DNA from 4 places in the Enterobacter sp. UNJFSC 003 genome. Region 4 is predicted to be linked to each of the others. Evidence: predicted binding sites of a transcription regulator. Region 4 holds the regulator's gene; each other region holds the start of a gene.
What was found. Region 4 encodes Fur, which represses iron uptake genes when iron is present. Its sites were predicted from a motif close to ATAATAATGAGAACNACTATCAA; they were not measured.
Positions count from the first base shown of each region.

Region 1: gpmA (2,3-diphosphoglycerate-dependent phosphoglycerate mutase) is a predicted target of Fur. The motif match lies at 2,037-2,059, and genes of this name have one in related genera.
Region 2: V5P19_RS10915 (TonB-dependent siderophore receptor) is a predicted target of Fur. The motif match lies at 3,255-3,277, and genes of this name have one in related genera.
Region 3: fepB (Fe2+-enterobactin ABC transporter substrate-binding protein) is a predicted target of Fur. The motif match lies at 2,104-2,126, and genes of this name have one in related genera.

Region 1 covers NZ_JBAKHK010000002.1:831,421-836,718, reverse strand. The annotation lists gene aroG (3-deoxy-7-phosphoheptulonate synthase AroG) at 144-1,196, shown strand; gene gpmA (2,3-diphosphoglycerate-dependent phosphoglycerate mutase) at 1,259-2,011, opposite strand; gene galM (galactose-1-epimerase) at 2,217-3,257, opposite strand; gene galK (galactokinase) at 3,251-4,399, opposite strand; gene galT (galactose-1-phosphate uridylyltransferase) at 4,403-5,298, opposite strand, start outside.
Region 2 covers NZ_JBAKHK010000003.1:160,246-165,543, forward strand. The annotation lists gene pheP (phenylalanine transporter) at 1-905, opposite strand, end outside; gene V5P19_RS10915 (TonB-dependent siderophore receptor) at 1,008-3,188, opposite strand; gene yahO (DUF1471 family periplasmic protein YahO) at 3,414-3,689, opposite strand; gene V5P19_RS10925 (ABC transporter ATP-binding protein) at 3,867-4,889, opposite strand; gene V5P19_RS10930 (iron ABC transporter permease) at 4,891-5,298, opposite strand, start outside.
Region 3 covers NZ_JBAKHK010000003.1:61,743-67,040, forward strand. The annotation lists gene entE ((2,3-dihydroxybenzoyl)adenylate synthase EntE) at 1-777, opposite strand, end outside; gene entC (isochorismate synthase EntC) at 787-1,962, opposite strand; gene fepB (Fe2+-enterobactin ABC transporter substrate-binding protein) at 2,150-3,109, shown strand; gene entS (enterobactin transporter EntS) at 3,144-4,391, opposite strand; gene fepD (Fe(3+)-siderophore ABC transporter permease) at 4,501-5,298, shown strand, end outside.
Region 4 covers NZ_JBAKHK010000017.1:47,753-53,050, reverse strand. The annotation lists gene glnS (glutamine--tRNA ligase) at 1-817, shown strand, start outside; gene chiP (chitoporin) at 1,263-2,660, shown strand; gene chiQ (ChiQ/YbfN family lipoprotein) at 2,706-3,032, shown strand; gene fur (ferric iron uptake transcriptional regulator) at 3,128-3,574, opposite strand; gene fldA (flavodoxin FldA) at 3,866-4,396, opposite strand; gene ybfE (LexA regulated protein) at 4,552-4,839, opposite strand; gene ybfF (esterase) at 4,968-5,298, opposite strand, start outside.

The DNA.
Region 1 (5,298 bases), on a different contig from region 4:
TTTTCGCTATTTTGTGGCGATTTTTAGGCTAATTCCAGGAATTATCTGCGTGAAGTGTAAAAGCCCGTTTACACTTCCAGGCCGACAAGTTAGATTGAAAGCATTGCATTCATTACTAAAGATATGGCAGAGCTGGAACGAAAATGAATTATCAGAACGACGATTTACGCATTAAAGAGATCAATGAGTTATTACCTCCTGTAGCGCTCCTTGAAAAATTCCCCGCCACTGAAAATGCTGCAAATACGGTGTCCCATGCCCGCAAAGCGATCCATAAGATCCTGAAAGGCAGTGACGATCGTTTGCTGGTGGTGATTGGGCCGTGCTCTATTCACGATCCTGCGGCGGCGAAAGAGTATGCGGCCCGTCTGCTAAGCCTGCGTGAAGAGTTGCAAGGCGAGCTGGAAATTGTGATGCGCGTTTATTTTGAAAAACCGCGTACGACGGTTGGCTGGAAAGGGTTAATTAACGATCCGCACATGGATAACAGCTTCCAGATCAACGACGGCCTGCGCATTGCGCGCAAACTGCTGCTGGAGATCAACGACAGCGGTCTGCCCGCTGCCGGTGAGTTCCTCGACATGATCACCCCACAGTACCTGGCGGACCTGATGAGCTGGGGCGCAATCGGCGCACGTACCACTGAATCTCAGGTTCACCGCGAGCTGGCCTCTGGCCTTTCATGCCCGGTTGGATTTAAAAACGGTACAGATGGCACCATCAAGGTGGCCATTGATGCTATCAATGCCGCGGGCGCACCACATTGCTTCTTGTCCGTGACCAAATGGGGTCACTCTGCCATCGTGAACACCAGCGGTAACGGCGACTGCCATATCATTCTGCGCGGCGGTAAAGAGCCAAACTACAGTGCAAAACACGTTGCAGAAGTGAAAACCGGCCTGGAAAAAGCGGGTCTGTCACCGCAGGTAATGATTGACTTCAGCCACGCCAACTCCAGCAAGCAATTCAAAAAGCAGATGGAAGTGGGTGACGATGTCTGTCAGCAGATTGCCAACGGCGAAAACGCGATAATCGGTGTGATGATCGAAAGTCATCTGGTTGAAGGTAATCAGAATCTGGAAGGCAGCGAGCCGCTGGTTTACGGTAAAAGCGTTACCGATGCCTGCATTGGCTGGGAAGACACTGACACGATCTTGCGTCAGCTGGCGAATGCGGTAAAAGCGCGTCGCGGTTAAGACCGAATCAGGTAATAAAAAAAAGCGTGGATTGTTCCACGCTTTTTTATGGCTGGCGAAAATTATTTCGCTTTACCCTGGTTCGCTACTGCCGCCGCTTTCGCCGCGATTTCATCAGCGTTACCCAGGTAGTAGTGTTTGATAGGTTTGAAGTTTTCGTCAAACTCATAAACCAGCGGAACGCCCGTAGGGATGTTCAGCTCAAGGATCTCGTCTTCACCCATGTTGTCCAGGTATTTCACCAGCGCACGCAGGGAGTTACCGTGAGCCGCGACGATCACGCGCTCACCGCTTTTCAGGCGTGGCAGAATGGTTTCGTTCCAGTAAGGCACAACGCGATCGATGGTCAGCGCCAGGCTTTCAGTCTGCGGCAGTTCTGCCTCGGTCAGTTTCGCGTAACGCGGATCGTGGCCAGGATAACGTTCGTCATCTTTAGTCAGTTCTGGTGGGGTGACCGCGAAGCCGCGACGCCATTGCTTAACCTGCTCATCACCGTATTTTTCTGCGGTTTCCGCTTTGTTCAGACCCTGCAGCGCACCGTAGTGACGCTCGTTCAGTTTCCAGGATTTCTCAACCGGTAACCAGGCCTGATCCAGCTCGTCCAGAACGTTCCACAGAGTGTGGATGGCACGTTTCAGCACAGAGGTGTAAGCAAAATCAAAGCTGAAGCCTTCATCCTTCAGCAGTTTACCTGCTGCTTTAGCTTCGCTTACGCCTTTCTCGGACAGATCAACGTCGTACCAACCGGTGAAGCGGTTTTCGTTGTTCCACTGACTTTCGCCGTGGCGCACCAGAACCAGCTTAGTAATAGCCATCTCTTACTCCTCAAGCATTTTTAGAATGATAACAATTCTCATTATATTGCTGTGGCCGTGCCATCAGCAACGCTTAACCCTAACCATAGCGAAAATAGTCCCGGAGTGTAAGATGCATGTGAATGCGTGGTTATGATTTTGTCTGCGATCGGCGGTATTTTCAGCAAGGCGAGGAGAAAAAACCCTCCGAAAGGAGGGCTGGATGTTAACGAGGAATAAAATGATATTCCGTCACGCTAATGTACTCTTCACCTGGGCGCAGCACGCAGTCCGGCTGTGGCCATTCAGAATGGTTAGGGCTGTCAGGCAGGAATTCGCTTTCCAACGCCAGACCTTGCCAGTCGCTGTACGCGTCATGTTCGCGAGCCGCCGTGCCGCCAAGATAATTGCCTGAATAGAACTGCAGGGCAGGGGCGGTGGTGTAGACCGTCATCTGCAGCTTTTCATCCGCAGACCAAACCTTCGCGGCAGGTTGCGTGACATCCCCTTTGGCTTGCAGAAGGAACGCATGGTCATAGCCTTTCACCTTGCGCTGATCGTCATCGCTCAGGAAATCCCGGGCGATGGTTTTTGCCTCGCGAAAATCGAAGCTGTTGCCGCTTACGGATTTCAGCCCCTGATAAGGAATGCCCATTTCATCCACCGGCAGATACGCATCTGCGAGGATCTGAAGCTTGTGATTACGCACGTCGCACAGATTACCGTCCAGGTTGAAATACGCGTGGTTGGTCAGGTTGACCGGACACGGCTTATCGACCGTTGCACGGTATTCAATGGCAATGCGGTTATCGTCGGTCAGCGTAAAGCGAGCGGTGGCGGTAAGATTACCTGGGAACCCCTGATCGCCATCGCGCGAATCCAGCGAGAAAAGCACTTCCACGTCATTTTGCTGAACTATCTTCCAGCGACGTTTATCAAACCCTTCCGGGCCACCGTGCAGCTGGTTTTCACCCTGGCTCGAAAGCAGGGAATAGCGGACGCCGTCGAGTTCAAAACGGCTTTTCGCGATGCGGTTTGCATAACGCCCTACAGACGCGCCCAGGTAGGCGGCCTGAGTAACATATTGCTCAGGCGACGCGCAACCGAGCAGGGTTTCACGGACGCTGCCGTCAGGCATAGGGATACGTGCGGAAAGCAGCGTTGCGCCCCAGTCCATTAGCGTAACCACCATCCCGGCGCTGTTACGCAGGGTCAACAGGCGATACGGCAAACCATCCGGTGCAAGGGTTGGCGTTTCGTTTAGCACTGTCCGGCTCCTTGTGACGCTTTACAAACATAGAAGGTTTCTTTGATGCCGGTTTTGGCTTCGTACTGTTTCGCGACCGCATCCTGTACGGCCGGGACGAGCTCTTCAGGAACCAGCGCGACGATACAGCCGCCAAAGCCTCCACCCGTCATACGAACACCGCCTTTATCACCGATGGTCGCTTTGACGATGTCGACCAGCGCGTCAATGTGCGGAACGGTGATTTCAAAGTCGTCGCGCATGGACGCATGAGATTCCGCCATCAGCTCGCCCATCCGTTGCAGGTCACCTTCTGCCAGAGCCGCAGCCGCTTCTACGGTACGCGCGTTCTCTGTCAGCACATGACGAACGCGTTTCGCCACTACCGGATCCAGCTCGTGGGCGACGTTGTTAAATTCATCGAGCGTGACGTCGCGAAGCGCCGGTTGCTGGAAGAAACGAGCGCCGGTTTCGCACTGCTCGCGGCGCGTGTTGTACTCGCTGCCCACGAGCGTACGCTTGAAGTTACTGTTGATGATAATCACCGCCGCGCCTTTTGGCAGAGGAACAGCTTTGGTGCCCAGCGTACGGCAGTCAATCAGCAGGGCATGCTCTTTTTTACCGAGCGCGGAGATCAGCTGGTCCATGATGCCGCAGTTGCAGCCCACGAACTGGTTTTCCGCTTCCTGACCGTTAAGCGCGATTTGCGCGCCGTCCAGCGGCAAATGATACAGCTGCTGGAAAACGGTACCCACCGCCACTTCAAGGGACGCCGACGAGCTTAAGCCTGCCCCCTGCGGTACGTTGCCGCTAATCACCAAATCGGCACCGCCGACGTTCTTATTACGCTTCTGCAGATGCTTTACCACGCCGCGGACATAGTTGGCCCACTGCTGGCTGTCGTGAGTGACAATCGGCGCATCAAGGGAAAATTCGTCAGTTTCGTTGCCGTAATCGGCGGCAATCACGCGGACTTTACGATCATCGCGCTTTGCGCAGCTGATGACGGTTTGATAGTCAATGGCGCAGGGCAGCACGAAGCCGTCGTTATAGTCAGTATGTTCACCGATCAGATTAACGCGGCCTGGCGCCTGAATAACGTGGGTGGCAGGGTAGCCGAATTTTTCAGCAAACAGGGATTGTGTTTTATCTTTCAGACGCATTTATTAGACTCCTGATTCGCGATAATGGACGTCGCTAACGGCACGCAGGCGTTCTGCCGCCTGTTCTGCCGTCAGGTCACGCTGGGTTTCGGCCAGCATTTCATAGCCCACCATAAATTTACGTACCGTCGCGGAACGCAGCAGCGGCGGATAGAAATGGGCATGCAGCTGCCAGTGTTGATTTTCTTCCCCGTTAAACGGTGCACCGTGCCAGCCCATCGAATAGGGGAAGGAGCACTGGAACAGGTTGTCGTAACGGCTGGTCAGCTTTTTCAGCGCCAGAGCAAGGTCGTCTCGCAGCGCATCGCTAAGGTCGGTAATGCGCAGCACGTGCGCCTTCGGCAGCAGCAGCGTTTCGAACGGCCAGGCTGCCCAGTACGGCACAACTGCCAGCCAGTGTTCTGTTTCAACTACGGTACGGCTGCCATCGGCCAGCTCGCGGCGGGTGTAATCTACCAGCATCGGTGATCCGTTCTGCGCGAAATAGTCTTGTTGCAGGCGGTCTTCACGCTCGGCTTCGTTTGGCAGGAAGCTGTTCGCCCAGATCTGCCCGTGCGGATGCGGATTAGAGCAGCCCATCGCTGCGCCTTTATTTTCAAACACCTGTACCCACGGGTAGGTCTGGCCCAGCTCCGCGGTTTGTGCCTGCCAGGTGCTGACCACCTCTTTCAGCGCCTCAACGCTCAGCTCCGGTAGCGTTTTGCTGTGGTCGGGCGAGAAGCAGATAACACGGCTGGTGCCGCGCGCGCTTTCGCAGCGCATCAGCGGATCATGGCTGTCCGGCGCGTCCGGCGCGTCCGGCGTATCGGTCATCAGGGCGGCAAAATCGTTTGTGAAAACGTAGGTGCCCGCGTAGTCCGGATTGGTATCGCCGGTGACGCGGGTGTTGCCCGGGCACA
Region 2 (5,298 bases), on a different contig from region 4:
AAGTTCAGCGCCGATGCCACCAGATTGCTGTTCATATCGTGGAAAATCATCACGAAAGGACTGCTGTCTGATTTCACTTCCACCCACGGATAGAGCGCCAGCAGTACCACCAGCGAGCCGATATAAAACAGCAGAATACGGTACACAACCTGGTTGACCGCTTTCGGAATGCTTTTATGCGGATCGCGCGCTTCTGCCGCGGTGATCCCAATCAGCTCCAGCCCGCCAAACGAGAACATGATCACCGCCAGGGAGAGGACAAGCCCTTTCCAGCCGGTAGCCAGGAATCCGCCGTGCTTCCACAGGTTGTCAATATTCGCACGCTCGCCGCCGTGACCAGAGAACAGCAGCCACAGCCCGAAGCCAATCATGCCGATAATCGCCAGCACTTTAATGAGCGCAAACCAGAACTCGGTTTCGCCATACAGGCGCACGTTAACCAGGTTGACGGCGTTAATGATGATGAAGAAGGCCGCCGCCCAGATCCAGGTAGGAACATCCGGAAGCCAGTACTGCATATAAATACCTGCAGCGGTCAGCTCAGCCATGCCCACCAGCACGAACATCACCCAGTAGTTCCAGCCGGAAAGGAAACCTGCGAATGGGCCCCAGTATTTATAGGCAAAATGTGCGAAGGAGCCAGAAACCGGCTCTTCAACGACCATTTCGCCAAGCTGGCGCATGATCAGGAAAGCAATAATCCCGGCGATGCCGTATCCCAGCAGTACCGCCGGGCCAGCCATCTGAATCGCGGGGCCGATACCGAGAAACAGTCCGGTACCGATAGCCCCACCGAGGGCAATTAACTGAATATGTCGGTTTTGCAAACCACGTTGCAGCGTCGGAGTCTGTTCCGACGAGGCTTCAGCATTCACAGTGTCTGAAGCGGATGACGCGTCTTTCACGTCCTACCCCTGTCTCTTTTTTAGAAGGGGCACGTTTTAACACTTCATGCTGGAGGTAGCAAGGGATTGGGGCATCCATGCCCCGGATAACGAGGGTGGAACTCAGAACTCGTAGCCAACCGACACTTTAAAGGTGCGCGGTTCGCCCTGAGTGATGTAGGTGCCAGAATCGTCAACGCTTGCCCAGTAGTTTTCATTGGTCACGTTGTCGATACCCGCACGTACCGTCATTTGGTTTTCATTATGATTAACCGCAAAGCGATAGCGCATGCCCAGATCCAGCGTGGTGTAGCTGTCCAGCTTTTTGGTATTGGCCAGGTCAGCATACTGCGTGCCGGAGTGGTTCACGCGCGCGGTGGCGGTCAGGCCATCGATCGGCTTGATATCATACTCCGCGCCCAGCACGGCGTAAAAGTTCGGGATGCCGATTGCATCGTTACCCTGATTTACGCCGTTGTTGGTTTTGGTCAATTCCGCCTGCAGCCAGGTGGCGCTGGCATTCAGACGCATGCCCAGCATCGGCTCACCAAACGCGTTCAGCTCCACGCCGCGGTTACGCTGTTCGGCATCTAATCCGTAATGACCGCTGCTGTTCAGAATAGCCGACGGCATTTTGATTTCGAACAGCGCCAGCGAGCCCCCTACACGACCAAAGTCCGCCTTCACGCCCACTTCGTTCTGTTTCGAATGCACGATGCCGGTGCTCTGGCCGTAGTTGGTCGCGGACCTGGGTGCGGTTTCACCCGGCTGGAGCGCTTCGGTGTGGTTCGCGTAGAGGGAAATCGTCTCCCACGGCTTGTAGACCACGCCGTAGGTTGGCATCCAGCGGCTGCCGTCAAAACTGTCTGCCGCATTTTCTACGCCGGTAACTTTGTTATAGCCACGGATCACCACTTTTTGATGACGCGCCCCAACGGTGAACAGCAGCGTGTCATCCAGCATGCCCAAGGTGTCGCTCAGCAGCCAGCCCTGCGTACGGGTGCGCCCGCTGGTCAGCGGATCGCTGTACTTTCCACCTGAACCATTGAAGTTAGAGCTGTCCGGCATGGCAACGTCGGTGTTGTGATAGATATTGGTGGTCGGGTTGTCTGCCGCCGCCGACATTTTCCAGGCAATCTTTTCGTTTTTGGTCATCGCGGAGTAACCCACGTTCACCTTGTGCGACACGACGCCGGTATCAAAGCTACCGCGAATGCCCGCCATCCCGCTGACGGAATCGCTAATGCGGTTGGTATCAAGGCGGCTGACCGTCGCCTTACCGCTTTTGTCTACCAGCTTAGGCGAACTGTAGATCCCTTCTTCATGCGCGTGCTGAGCGCCCAGGCCGGTATAGGCGGTCCAGCTATCGGTGATGTCATATTCGCTGCGCCACATCCCGAACTCATTTTCGATATTGCTGTAGGCCCATTTCTGCGAGAAGTTGCGATCGTTTTTCGGCGGCTCAGGGACAAAATCCACGCCGGAAATGTTGATGCTTGTCGGGCTACCGTGGAAGGTTTTCTTCTGATAGCCCAGATCCAGCGAGGTACGGACGTTGTTGCCGCTGTAGTCGAGGCCGGTGGAAAGCAGCGTGGTGCGGCGGCGATCGTCAGGCACGCCAGTTTCCCCTTCGCGATGGACCAGGTTTACGCGTGCGCCAAACTGGTCGTTGTCGCCAAAACGGCGGCCCGCATCCAGCGTGGTGCCAATCTGCGAATCGGAGGTGTAGTCCACACCAATTTTCGCCTGCGGAATGGCGCCCGCGTGTTTTGGCTCAAGGTTGATCATCCCGCCCACGCCAGAGCTTGCCGCACCGTTCATCAGGGAGTTTGCCCCTTTGAAGATCTCAATGCGATCGACCATCTGCGCATCCACGACCTGCCGCGGCAGCACGCCGGACAAGCCGCCAAAGGTCATGTCGTCGCCGTCAAACTTCAGGCCACGAATACGGAAGGTTTCCGCGCTGTTACCGTAACCCTGAACGAACTGCACGCCCGCATCATTCGCGACCACATCAGCAATGGTTTTCGCCTGCTGATCTTCCACCAGCTTTGAGGTGTAGCTGATGATGTTAAACGGCACGTCCATGGCATTTTGCTGGCCGAGCATCCCCATGCGTCCGCCGTTGGCGACCTGTCCGTCGAGGAAGGCCGGCACCAGCTGGTCGCCACCCGGCTTGAAAGCGTTGGCAGGCGCGGCCTGGACCACAAGGGTATCTTCTTTTTTCGCGTCGGCCGCAAAGGCGTGTGTCGCTGAGCCGATGGCGAGCGCCAGCAGCGTTTTGTGCATCAGGGTGTTATTCATAATTAACTCATTAAAAGTGCGCGCTAACATGGCCCGTCGTCGGGCCTTAGAGTGATTTTATATGCAATACAAATGAGAACTATACGCATTATACATTTATTGGCAAGGGTAGCCGCGCATTTCAGGCTGAGCAATATGGACTAAACGGATCGGAAGGATGGGAAGACGCCGTGGCGGGAAAGCGTGATGCACAACCACCCCGGATTAGGGGTGGTTGAAATGACATTATTTTTTCTTGTAAATATCGGCGGTGCCGTGGATCTTATTGTTGGTGTTACCTGAAGTGAGCACCAGCACATCAGCGCCTTCTTTGTCAGCTTTCTCAATCAGCTCTTTTTTCGCATCAGAAACAGAAACTTCATTTGCCGTGTTCACCGTACCGATTTTTTCATACTGTGATTCAACTTTCTCGAATTCAGTTTTTGTCAGCAGTTCAGCAGCAAAGGCATTGGTGGTAAACAGAAAAGCGGTTCCCAACAAAATAGCAGTCGTCTTTTTCATAACCTTTTTTCCTTGAGATTAATCAGCAACTACGAAAATCCTCACTCATGTTGAGGAGGTATATTGAGCATGGTCGAGAATCTCAGGAAATGCCATCAACTCAGGAAAATTGTTTTATAACAATCCATTGACTGAAAATACTAACGAACATTAAGAATAGTTGAAACACCGCCCCGTCTATAAAACGCGGGCGTTACCGGCGATATCAATTCGTACTGCCGCGCCCGGGTTCCATCCTGACTGGCTGACGGTTTTGAGGACGATGGGCTCCTTTTGACCGGCGACCGCTAGCGTGAGCGTGGACAAATGTCCGGTGAAATCCACATCGATAATCGACACGGGGCTCTCATGGGGCGCGCATGGCGTCACGCGCAGCTGTTCGGGGCGCATCATTACTCTCCCCTGCCCTGTCGCCAAACGATTATCCGTGCGCACTTCCCCGAGCGCGCATACCGCGTAGCCCGTCTCAAGCCGAGCGGGCAAGATCACGGCATCGCCAAGAAACAGCGCAGTCTCTTCATCAACCGGCTGCGTGTAAACCTCGAAGGGTGTTCCAACCTGCGTAAAACGCCCGGCGCGCATGACGGCCACCTGAGTGGCAAAGGACAGCGCTTCGTGTTGATCGTGGGTGACAAGAATCGAGGCCACGCCCGCGTCGGCCAGAAGATCGGCGGTCGCCTTGCGCGTCATGGCGCGCAGGCCGGTATCCAGCGCAGAGAAGGGTTCGTCGAGCAGCATCAAAGAAGGGCTTTGCGCCAGCGCGCGGGCAAGCGCCACGCGCTGCTGCTGCCCACCGGAAATCTCGTGCGGCCAGTGCGTAGCGAGCTGTTTGTCCAGAGAGACCCTCTCCATTAGCGCGGCAACGCGCTGCTGCTTCTCGCGGCGGGTTCCGTCTAGCCCCCAGGCGATGTTGTCCGCCACGTTGAGGTGCGGGAACAATGCCCCTTCCTGTGGGACGAAGCCGATGCCGCGCTGATGCGCGGGGACAAAACTGTTTTCATCGAACAAGGTTCGCCCCTGCATGTTGATACGCCCGCTATCCGGCGTTTCAAAACCCGCAAGAATACGCAGCAGCGTGGTTTTGCCCGACCCTGACGGTCCGACAATGGCCGTCCGGCTTCTCGGCGCAACGCTCAGGTTTAAATTATCGAGCACTCGCGCATCGGAAAACGATTTTGAAATGGACGTCAACTCAAGCATGTCATTGCCCTGCAATTTTTTTAGACTGAATGTAAAGAATGGCGGTCAGCGGGAGTGAAATCAGGATCATCAGCATGGCGTAAGGCGCTGCCGCAACATAGTCGATCTCGCTGGTCAGCGCCCAGAAGCCGGTAGAGAGCGTGCGCGTTCCCAACGGGGAGAGCAGCAGCGTCGCGGTCAGTTCGTTGCTGACGCCAAGGAAAACCAGCGCAGCGCCCGCCGCCGCACCGGGTGCAGCCAGCCTCATCGTCACGCTCCAGAGTGCCTTCGCGGGTATGCTGCCAAGACTACGCGCCACGTTTTCCAGCTCCACCGGTGCCTGCGCAATCCCCGCCCGCAGGTTAATCAGCGCGCGAGGCATAAACATCAGCAGATAGGCGAGGAACAGCGTGATTTCTGTCTGGTAAAT
Region 3 (5,298 bases), on a different contig from region 4:
TGGGTCGCTGGCTAGCACCACGCAGCCGCCCGCAGTAAAAATGCCCAGCGATCCCGGCGAACTCATGGCGTAGTTATGCGCCGCGGGCAGCGCGTTCAGGTAACGGGTGTTCGCGGTAATGCCGCAAATTTCGTTGCTGCGGCGAATGCTGTAGTCGTAATCGTTGTGCGTACGCGGGATCAGCTTCGGCGTGCCGGTGCTGCCGCCGGAGAGCTGGAAAAATGCCACTTCGTCAGCGGGAGTGGGATTCGGAATAAAATTATCCGCCGGGCGGTCAATCGCCGTTTCCAGAGCATGTCCGCCCGTATCGCCCCGCAGCAGCACAGCGCGCACCGAGCGGTGTTCATCGACAAACGTATTCAGGAACGCATCGCCCGCAAACAGCGGATGCTCGCGATCGGCGATCAGCAGCACGGGGGTGATCTGTGCGGCATACGCGTTCAGCTCGCTGCGCTGATGGCTGAAGAGCGCATTGACCGGCGCCACGCCAACCTGCAGCAGCGCAAAGAAGGTGATGTAAAACTCTGCTACGTTGCCAAGCTGAACCAGCGCCGTTTCACCGCGATGCATACCCAGCGCCTGCAGTGTGGAAGCCAGGTTGTTCACCGCCTGATTGAACTGGCGGTACGTCACGCGGCGGTCGCCGTCAATAATGGCCGTCGCATCGTTATCCGCACGATCCGTCAGGATGTGGGTCAGGGGCAGATCTTGCCAGTAGCCTTTTTCACGGTAGCGCCGGGCAAAATCCTCAGGCCAGCGGGTAAAGGGAATGGTCATGAGTCTTCCTTAGTGCAAACCAAAAACGTTGAGCATGGTAGAGAGTTTCACGCCGGTCTCACGCCACTCACCTACCGGGGAGGAGGCAGGCACGATGCCCGCGCCGGCAAACAGGCGAACGGACTTCTCATGCAGGCGCGCGCAGCGGATCGTCACTACCCACTCGCCGTTACCTTCGCTGTCACACCAGCCGACGATGCCGCCGAACAGCTCGCGGTCGAACGGCTCCAGCTCGGCAATCAGCTGTTTTGCCGCCTGATGCGGGAAACCGCTCAGCGCAGGCGTCGGATGCAGCAGACAGGCCAGAGTTAACGCGTTCTCGTTCGCACGCGCCTCACCTTCCACCGGCGTCGCCAGATGCCACAGCGTTGGGGTGGTGATCAGCTGCGGGGAAGACGGCATGCTGAGATGATGGCTACGCGGCGCCAGAATGGCCTTCATCGCCTGGGTAACCAGGTCGTGTTCGTGGCGGTCTTTTTCCGACGCCAGCAGCTTATTGCCCGCCTCGCGATCCAGCACATCGTCCGGCTGACGACGCGCGGAGCCTGCCAGCGGCAGCGAGCTGAAGTGCGCGCCCTCTTTGCGCAGCAGCAGTTCCGGGCTTGCGCCAAGCAGTACGCCGCCGTCTTCCAGCGGCACGTGGAAGTTAAAGCTTGCCGGGTTCTGTGCAATCAGACGCTCCAGCATGGCCCCGCTATCAACGGTTTTATCGGTAGCGATATCAATCAGGCGCGACAGTACGACCTTGTTCACCTGCGGCGTGGCGGTAAGCTTCGCCGCGCGGGCGACGATCTCTTCAAAGACGGGCTGCTGCGGTATCTCGGTGCGTTTTTCAACGTTCAGCGCCTGCAGGCCGGAGACATAACGAGCCGACTTCTGGCGCGCGGGGCGGGAAAAGGTCTGCCAGCGTTGCGGAATAAACAGGGACGACGGCTTGCGGGTATCGAATGGGATTGCGCCCACCATCACCGGGTGAGCAATTCCGCTGGCTTTCGCGTTCTGAAAGGCCAGGGCTAATTTTTGCTGGAAATGACCCGACGGATCGTCGCCGCCAACGGCGGATTCAGAGAAGCGGGCAAAGCAGCCTGACGTGGTAAAACTGCGGTAAGGCGACATAAAGAAAAAGCTGTCTGATTGCAGCGTGGTAGCGGTGTGCTGAACTTCCTCAGCCAGGGACGTATCCATTTCATCCTCCTCAAAATGATAAAAGAAGCAATAATGATTATCATTTATATTTTCGTCGGCTAACCTAATCCTACAACGCGCCGGTGTCAACCGCAGAGCAAACAACTTATGTGACTAACGCTTGCATCTCGCCCCACAATCATGAAAATGAGAAGCATTAACTTTAACAAAAACAGGATGCTGCTTTGTGAAACTCCCTGCTACTTGCCGTAATGCTCTTCTTTTAACAGGACTTTTTGTTTTAGGACTTACCTCAGCCATCGCCGCCGACTGGCCGCGTGAGGTGACCGACAGCCGTGGCGTGCAGACTCTGGAGAGCAAACCCGCGCGTATTGTCTCCACCAGCGTGACCTTGACCGGCTCCCTGCTGGCGATTGACGCGCCGGTCGTCGCCAGCGGTGCCACCACGCCAAACAACCGCGTGGCCGACGCGCAGGGGTTTTTACGTCAGTGGGGAGAGATTGCAAAACAGCGCAAGCTGGCACGCCTGTACATAGGTGAACCGAGCGCCGAAGCGGTTGCCGCTCAGATGCCCGATCTCATTTTGATTAGCGCCACCGGCGGCGATTCTGCCCTGGCGCTGTACGATCAGCTCTCAGCCATCGCGCCGACGCTTATCATCAATTACGACGACAAAAGCTGGCAGGCGCTGCTGACGCAGCTGGGGACAATTACCGGGCAGGAAAAACAGGCCGCTGAACGTATCGCGGAATTTGATCAACGGCTCGCGCAGGTGAAACAGCAAATGACGCTGCCGCCGCAGCCGGTAAATGCCATCGTCTACACCGCCGCTGCGCATTCAGCCAACCTGTGGACCAAGGAATCTGCCCAGGGCAAGCTGCTGCATCAGCTGGGCTTTACGCTGGCAGAGCTGCCGCCCGGGTTACATACCTCGAAAAGCCAGGGAAAACGCCACGACATTATTCAGTTAGGCGGTGAAAACCTGGCGACAGGCCTGAACGGAGAAGGTTTATTCCTGTTTGCCGGAGACCAGAAGGATGTCGACGCGATTTACGCCAACCCGCTGCTGGCGCATTTGCCGTCGGTGCAGAACAAACGCGTCTGGGCGCTGGGAACAGAGACCTTCCGCCTGGATTATTACAGCGCGATGCGGGTGTTAGACAGATTGAATACGTTGTTTAAGTAGGCATTTCTCGCCCTCTCCCGCAAGGGAGAGGGCGTCACGCCGCACCGTCGTTCAACGTAATCTCTTGCCTGAAGCGTCGCAACTCCGCCAGCACCAACACTAAAATCCCGCCAACCGCGGCCAACGCAAACCCGCTGCTGCTCGCCGAGACCACCGGGGTCACGATCGCTCCCAGTCCGCCGAGGATCGCCGCCCCTATCGCATCGCCCGTCACGTTTTGCGCGGTCCATAAGCCATTAATGCGTCCCAGCATGCCTTCCGGCGTTTGAGTCTGAATCAGGGTGTACTGCAGCAAAGAACTGATGGCACTCAGCCAGCCGAATATCACCAGACAAATGACGCCCAGCGCCCATACCGGCATCAGGCTAAAAGACCCAATGGCAATAAACGAGGCCAGCGTCGCCAGCAGCATAATCAGACCCGGACGCGCGCTCTGCGCCAGGTTGCCGCTGGTCAGCGCGCCACAGGCCGCGCCAAGCGGAATGGCGGCATAAAGCACGCCAATCTCCGAGGCGCTCATCTGCCATTCGCCCGCCAGCGCGGGATAGAGCACGCGCACCGCGCTCGCCATGGTCAGCAGACCGCCGAGCAGCGCAATGCCGCCAATCAGCGAGTTGCTGAACAAAAAGCGGATCGCCGCCATAAGGGACTTCAAAGGGTGTTCACGCGGCTGCGGCGGGGGCGGCAGCTGCGGCAGGCGCAGCAGCGTCAGGGTAGTGATAAAGGTCCCCGCCGCCGCGAGGCCGTAGTTCCACGCCACGTTGCCGGTCGCCAGCAGCAGGCCGCCGACCATCGGCGAAATCACCGATCCCAGACGCACGGTAAGCATGGTAATGGCTCCCGCCTGCATCAAATTTTCTCGGCCGACCAGCGCAGGCGTGGCCGCCAGCAGCGCGGTGACGCCGAGCGAGGCAAAGAAACCATCCCACAATCCCAGCGCGTAAATGGCAATCAGCGACGGTTCTGGCAGCATCGCGTTCAGGCACAAACCAATAAACCCGACGCCGCACGTCCCGCGTGCCAGCAGGATCAGCTTTTTACGCTCGTACCGATCCGCCAGCACGCCCCCCACCATCAGGCCAATAAACATCGCGCCACCGGTTAAGGTGACGGAAAGCCCCACTAGCCAGCTGGAGTGGGTCATGGTCTGGATTTGCACCGGCACGGCAACGCCGAGCAGGCCGAGGGATAAAATGGAGATAAAACGGGCGATAAAGACGGCGCGAAACGCCGGGTGCGTGTTGAGCAGGCTGAGGTTGAGCAGCCAGGATTTTTGATTCATGACAAAGCCTTGAGGTGTCGATCTACCATTTCCATGGCGGCACATGCTAACATAGCCAAATAAGATAGATAACGATAATTACTATCATTATCAATTCATGGATGTTGCTATGTCGTTTTCCTCTTCTGCGGTGCGCGCCGTTGCCGTGCCCGTTTTATTGCTACTGTTGATCCTTGCGATTGCACTCAGCCTGCTGGTTGGCGCGAAGCCGCTGCCCGCGTCCGTTATTGTCGATGCGCTCTCCGGTACCTGTCAGAACGCCGACTGCATCATCGTGCTTGACGCGCGTCTGCCCCGCACCCTTGCCGGCCTGCTGGCGGGCGGCGCGCTGGGCCTTGCCGGTGCGCTGATGCAAACCCTGACCCGTAACCCGCTCGCCGACCCCGGCATTCTCGGCGTGAATTCAGGGGCGAGTTTTGCCATTGTGCTCGGCGCCGCGCTGTTCGGCTTCACCTCACCGTCTGAACAGCTGGCGATGGCCTTTTGCGGCGCGCTGGCTGCCTCGCTGGTGGTGGCGTTTACCGGCAGTCAGGGCGGCGGACAGCTCAGCCCGGTACGCTTAACGCTGGCGGGCGTGGCGCTCGCGGCGGTGCTGGAAGGGTTATCCAACGGCATTGCCCTGCTCAATCCCGATGTCTACGATCGACTACGCTTCTGGCAAGCGGGCTCGCTGGATATCCGTACCCTCGAAACCCTGAAAGTGGTGGCGATCCCGGTGATTATCGCCGCTGCCGTAGCGCTGTTTTTAAGCCGGGCGCTGAACAGCCTGAGCCTCGGCAGCGACACCGCAACGGCGCTTGGCAACCGCGTGGCGCGCACCCAGCTGATGGGGCTTGTGGCGATCACCGTGCTGTGCGGTAGCGCGACGGCGGTGGTTGGCCCGATTGCCTTTATCGGGCTGATGATG
Region 4 (5,298 bases):
AGGCTGGGATGACCCGCGTATGCCGACCATCTCTGGTCTGCGTCGCCGTGGTTACACCTCTGCTTCTATTCGTGAGTTCTGCAAACGTATTGGCGTCACCAAACAGGACAACACCATTGAGATTGCTTCTCTGGAATCCTGTATTCGTGAAGATTTGAACGAAAACGCGCCGCGCGCGATGGCGGTTATCGATCCGGTGAAGCTGGTTATCGAAAACTACCCGCAGGGCGAGAGCGAGCTGGTCTCCATGCCAAACCATCCGAGCAAACCGGAGATGGGAACCCGCGACGTGCCTTTCAGCGGTGAAATCTGGATCGACCGCGCTGACTTCCGCGAAGAAGCGAACAAGCAGTACAAGCGTCTGGTGATGGGCAAAGAAGTCCGTCTGCGTAACGCTTACGTGATCAAAGCTGAGCGCGTTGAGAAAGATGCAGGAGGTAATATCGTGACTATCTTCTGTTCTTACGATGCAGAGACCCTGAGCAAAGATCCGGCTGATGGCCGTAAAGTTAAGGGTGTTATTCACTGGGTGAGCGCATCACATGCGCTGCCGATTGAAATCCGCCTGTACGATCGCCTCTTCAGCGTGCCTAACCCTGGCGCTGCGGAGAACTTCCTGGAGACCATCAACCCGGAATCTCTGGTGATTAAGCAGGGCTATGCTGAGCCTTCACTGAAGGCTGCGGAAGCGGGTAAAGCGTTCCAGTTTGAGCGTGAAGGTTATTTCTGCCTTGACAGCCGACACAGCACGGCTGAAAAACCGGTGTTTAACCGTACCGTAGGTCTGCGCGATACATGGGCTAAGATCGGCGAATAATAACGCTGCTCTGGTCAATGAGAGACAAACGCCGCTTATTGCGGCGTTTTTTTTATTAACGATCATGCTATTAACGCATGAGAGGAATAGGGCAGGCCGGAAATTCAGGTCAATGGCGTGCTACTTATTTTTCAGAAAAAAGTTTGTGTATTTATCAAAATATAAATGGCAGCAAAAGAGGCCATTTACTCTGGCTATATTTGTTGATATTTATCGTAATGCCCCGCCAGCACTCGCTTTCCTGCAAATGTTACAAATCACTACTAATTATGTGCACTTCGTCATAATCCTGACTTCTCACGACTAAAAAGCATTGATAATTCGCGTCGCGAAAAATAACCTAAAGGCGGTAGTTATTTCGAGGGTATTTCTAACTACCCCTGACCATTAGGTCTTTTATATTTTCGCCGTTTAGGCGCTTTAATTCGTCAAAGAGGAATAATCTATGCGTACGTTCAGTGGCAAACGTAGTGCGCTGGCGCTGGCTATTGCCGGTGTGACAGCAATGTCGGGTCTGGTTGTTACACATGAGGCAAAAGCCGCAGGTTTTATCGATGACTCCACGCTCACGGGCGGTATTTATTACTGGCAACGTGAACGTGACCGTAAAGACGTTACTGAAAACAAATATAAAACCAACCTTTCTCACTCTACCTGGAACGCCAACCTCGATTTCCAGTCAGGCTATGCCGCGGATATGTTTGGCCTGGATATTGCCGCCTTTACGGCAATTGAAATGGCGGAAAACGGCGACAGTGCTCACCCGAACGAAATTGCTTTCTCCTCAAGTAACAAAGCGTATAAAGAAGACTGGTCCGGTGATAAAAGCGGTATCAGCTTGTATAAGGCCGCGGCAAAATTCAAATATGGTCCGGTATGGGCGCGTGGAGGCTATATCCAGCCAACCGGTCAGACGCTGTTAGCACCGCACTGGAGCTTTATGCCAGGTACTTATCAGGGTGCGGAAGCCGGTGCCAACTTTGACTATGGCGATGCCGGTGCGTTGAGCTTCTCCTATATGTGGACCAACGAATACAAAGCGCCGTGGCACATTGAGATGGACAAGTTCTATCAGAACGATAAAAAAAACAAAGTAGATTATCTCCACTCGCTGGGCGCGAAGTACGATTTCAAAAACGATCTGGTGCTAGAGGCCGCATTTGGTCAGGCTGAAGGGTATATCGATCAGTATTTTGCGAAAGCGAGCTACAAGTTCGATATCGTTGGGGGGCCGTTAAGCACCAGTTACCAGTTCTACGGCACGCGGGATAAAGCCAGCAATGGCACCGTTAACGATATTTATGATGGTACTGCTTGGCTGCAGGCGCTGACCTTCGGTTACAAAGTGGGTCAGGTTGATTTACGTCTGGAAGGGACATGGGTGAAGGCGGAAGGGCAGCAGGGCTACTTCCTGCAGCGTATGACCCCAACATATGCCTCTTCAAACGGTCGTCTCGATATCTGGTGGGACAACCGTTCTGATTTCAACGCCGACGGCGAAAAAGCGGTCTTCTTCGGCGCGATGTACGACCTGAAAAACTGGAATCTGCCTGGCTGGGCGGTGGGTGCATCTTATGCTTATGCCTGGGACGCGAAGCCTGCCGATATGGCCACACCGGATGCCTACTACGATCCTAACTATCGTCTGAAAGAATCAGCATACAGCCTGGACGCAATCTACACCCTGCAGGATGGCCGCGCGAAGGGGACCATGTTCAAACTGCACTTCACTCAGTACGACAACCATTCCGATATCCCGAGCTACGCGGGCGGTTACGGCAACATCTTTCAGGATGAACGTGACGTGAAATTCATGGTTATCGCCCCATTCACTATCTTCTGATGAACGCTCCGGCGGGCGTGTCCCGCCGGGATGGAGACCAACATGATCAAAAAAATCGTCATCGTATCGTTGCTGGCATCGGGGCTGGTGGCCTGCACTCAACCTCAGGCGCCGAAAGAAGATACGCGGCTGAAAGAGGCGTACAGTGCTTGCATGAATACAGCGGAAGGTTCGCCAGAGAAAATCGAGGCCTGCCAGAGCGTGCTCAATGTGCTGAAGAAAGAGAAGGCGCATGAGCAGTTTGCTACGCAGGAAAATGTTCGCGTGATGGATTATCAGGCCTGTATCCAGGCGCGTAAAACGGGTAACGATCAGGAAGTGACAAAGCGTTGCGATAAGATCTGGCAGGAAATTCGCAGCAGTAACAATTAATTCGCGATTTCTATGCCCGGCAAGCATTCGCTGCCGGGCTTTTTTTTGGCAAAAAAAAGCCAACCTTACGGCTGGCTCAGAGTATGAAAGCGAGCTTATTTTGCGTCATGCGCATGGTCATCTTCGCGGCAATCGCCTTCTGTACAGTGACCATAAAGGTACAGGCTGTGGTTGGTCAGGCGGATACCATGACGAGCAGCGATTTCACGCTGGCGTGATTCAATAGAATCATCGCTAAATTCAATGACCTTGCCGCAGTCGAGGCAGATCAGATGATCGTGGTGGTGCTGTTGGGTCAGTTCGAAAACAGATTTACCGCCTTCAAAATTATGACGGGTAACAATGCCTGCGTCATCAAACTGGTTCAGCACACGATAAACGGTTGCCAGCCCAATTTCTTCACCCATATCGATAAGACGCTTATAAAGGTCTTCCGCACTGACATGGTGATTGTCTGGACCCTGAAGCACTTCAAGGATTTTTAACCGAGGAAGCGTAACTTTCAGGCCAGCCTTCTTTAATGCGGTATTGTTGTCAGTCATGCGGAATCTGTCCTGTTGCTAAACGATTCACTTCTAAAGAAGAAGTGACAGAAAATGCACTTGGGATAATGCGTCTCATTATAGAACTGCCATGCCTAAATGAAAACTGCAAGTCTCAAGCAAAGTATGCTTATAAAAACGTGGTCTCACCGACAAACTTATTCGATGGCTCCCACTTTCTACCTGGGGGATATTGTACAGGTCTGAACGGAAAAGTTAAAAGTTTGTAGCAATTAATTTAATCGGTTTCACCTGGACAACGGGCGCAACCGGAGTTGCGCCGCAGGGTTATCAGGCGTTAAGGATATCGTCCAGGTTCAACTCTTCACGAACCTGCTTAACCCATTTTTCAACACGCTCCGCGGTCAGTTCTGGCTGGCGGTCTTCGTCAATCGCTAGGCCGACAAAGTGATCGTCATCTGCCAGACCTTTAGAGGCTTCAAAGTGGTAGCCTGCCGTTGGCCAGTGGCCGACAATCGCCGCGCCGCGCGGCTCAATGATGTCGCGGATGGTACCCAGCGCGTCACAGAAGTATTCTGCGTAGTCTTCCTGATCGCCACAGCCAAACAGCGCAACCAGCTTTCCGTTAAAGTCTACTTCTTCCAGCGTTGGGAAAAAATCGTCCCAGTCACACTGCGCTTCACCGTAGTACCAGGTCGGAATGCCCAGCAGCAGGATGTCATAACCTTCGAGGTCTTCTTTGCTGCTCTTGGCGATGTCGTGCACATCGGCAACGTCTTTACCGAGCTGTTTTTGAATGTTTTTTGCGATGTTTTCGGTATTGCCGGTATCACTGCCGAAGAAAATGCCGATGATTGCCATGAGTAAAATAACCTCTTGAAACTTAATAGTATGGTGGCACAATTTGTCCACGGATAAGGGCAATAATAGCAGAACAGGCAACCCTGCGGAAACAGCTATCACGCAGGACTGCACTCTGTGCTACATGAAATGGGAAATAAAGGGAATTTTCAGACTTATGCCTTGCCGCGCAACAGTTCAAGTTGGGCGATCAGCATCTCTTCAATCAGCTCGCTGCGGCTGATATTACGCGCGTCAGCCAGTTCATTCAGCGCATCGACGGCGTCAGCATTCAGCTTCAGTTCGACACGCTTAAGCCCACGAGTTTTATCGCGTTTAAGCTGGTTGCGTTTATTAATACGCAGCTGTTCATCGCGCGAAAGCGGATTCGTTTTCGGTCGTCCCGGTCGACGCTCATTCGCGAACAGATCTAGTGTCGTACGGTCCGTTTGTTCTTTGGCCATGATTCTGAGACTTCGGGGGAAACAAGCCGCCCTGCTATTGCCCGGGCGATAAGCGCGCCATCATACATCACCGAAATCGGCACGCCAACGACTGGAAGCCCGCAGCCTTCCAGTCGCTTTCTTTTTAATCAATTTGCCGTATCAGAAAGATAGCGACGGATAGCGCGCAGGACAGCATCTGGTTTTTCCGCGTGAACCCAGTGCCCGGCACCGGCAACCACATGGGCGCGCGCCTGCGGGAACTGCGCAAGCAATGTGTCCCGGTAGGCATCGGTGACGTAAGGTGAATTACCGCCACGAATAAAGAGGGTCGGATGCACCCACGCCGGCACGGTGTCCCAGCCAACGATATTGTTGTATTGATCCCAAAGCACCGGCACGTTAAAACGCCATTGGCCGTCGACGAACGACTTCAGCAGAAACTGCACCACGCCTTCTTCATCAAGATGTTCGCGCATC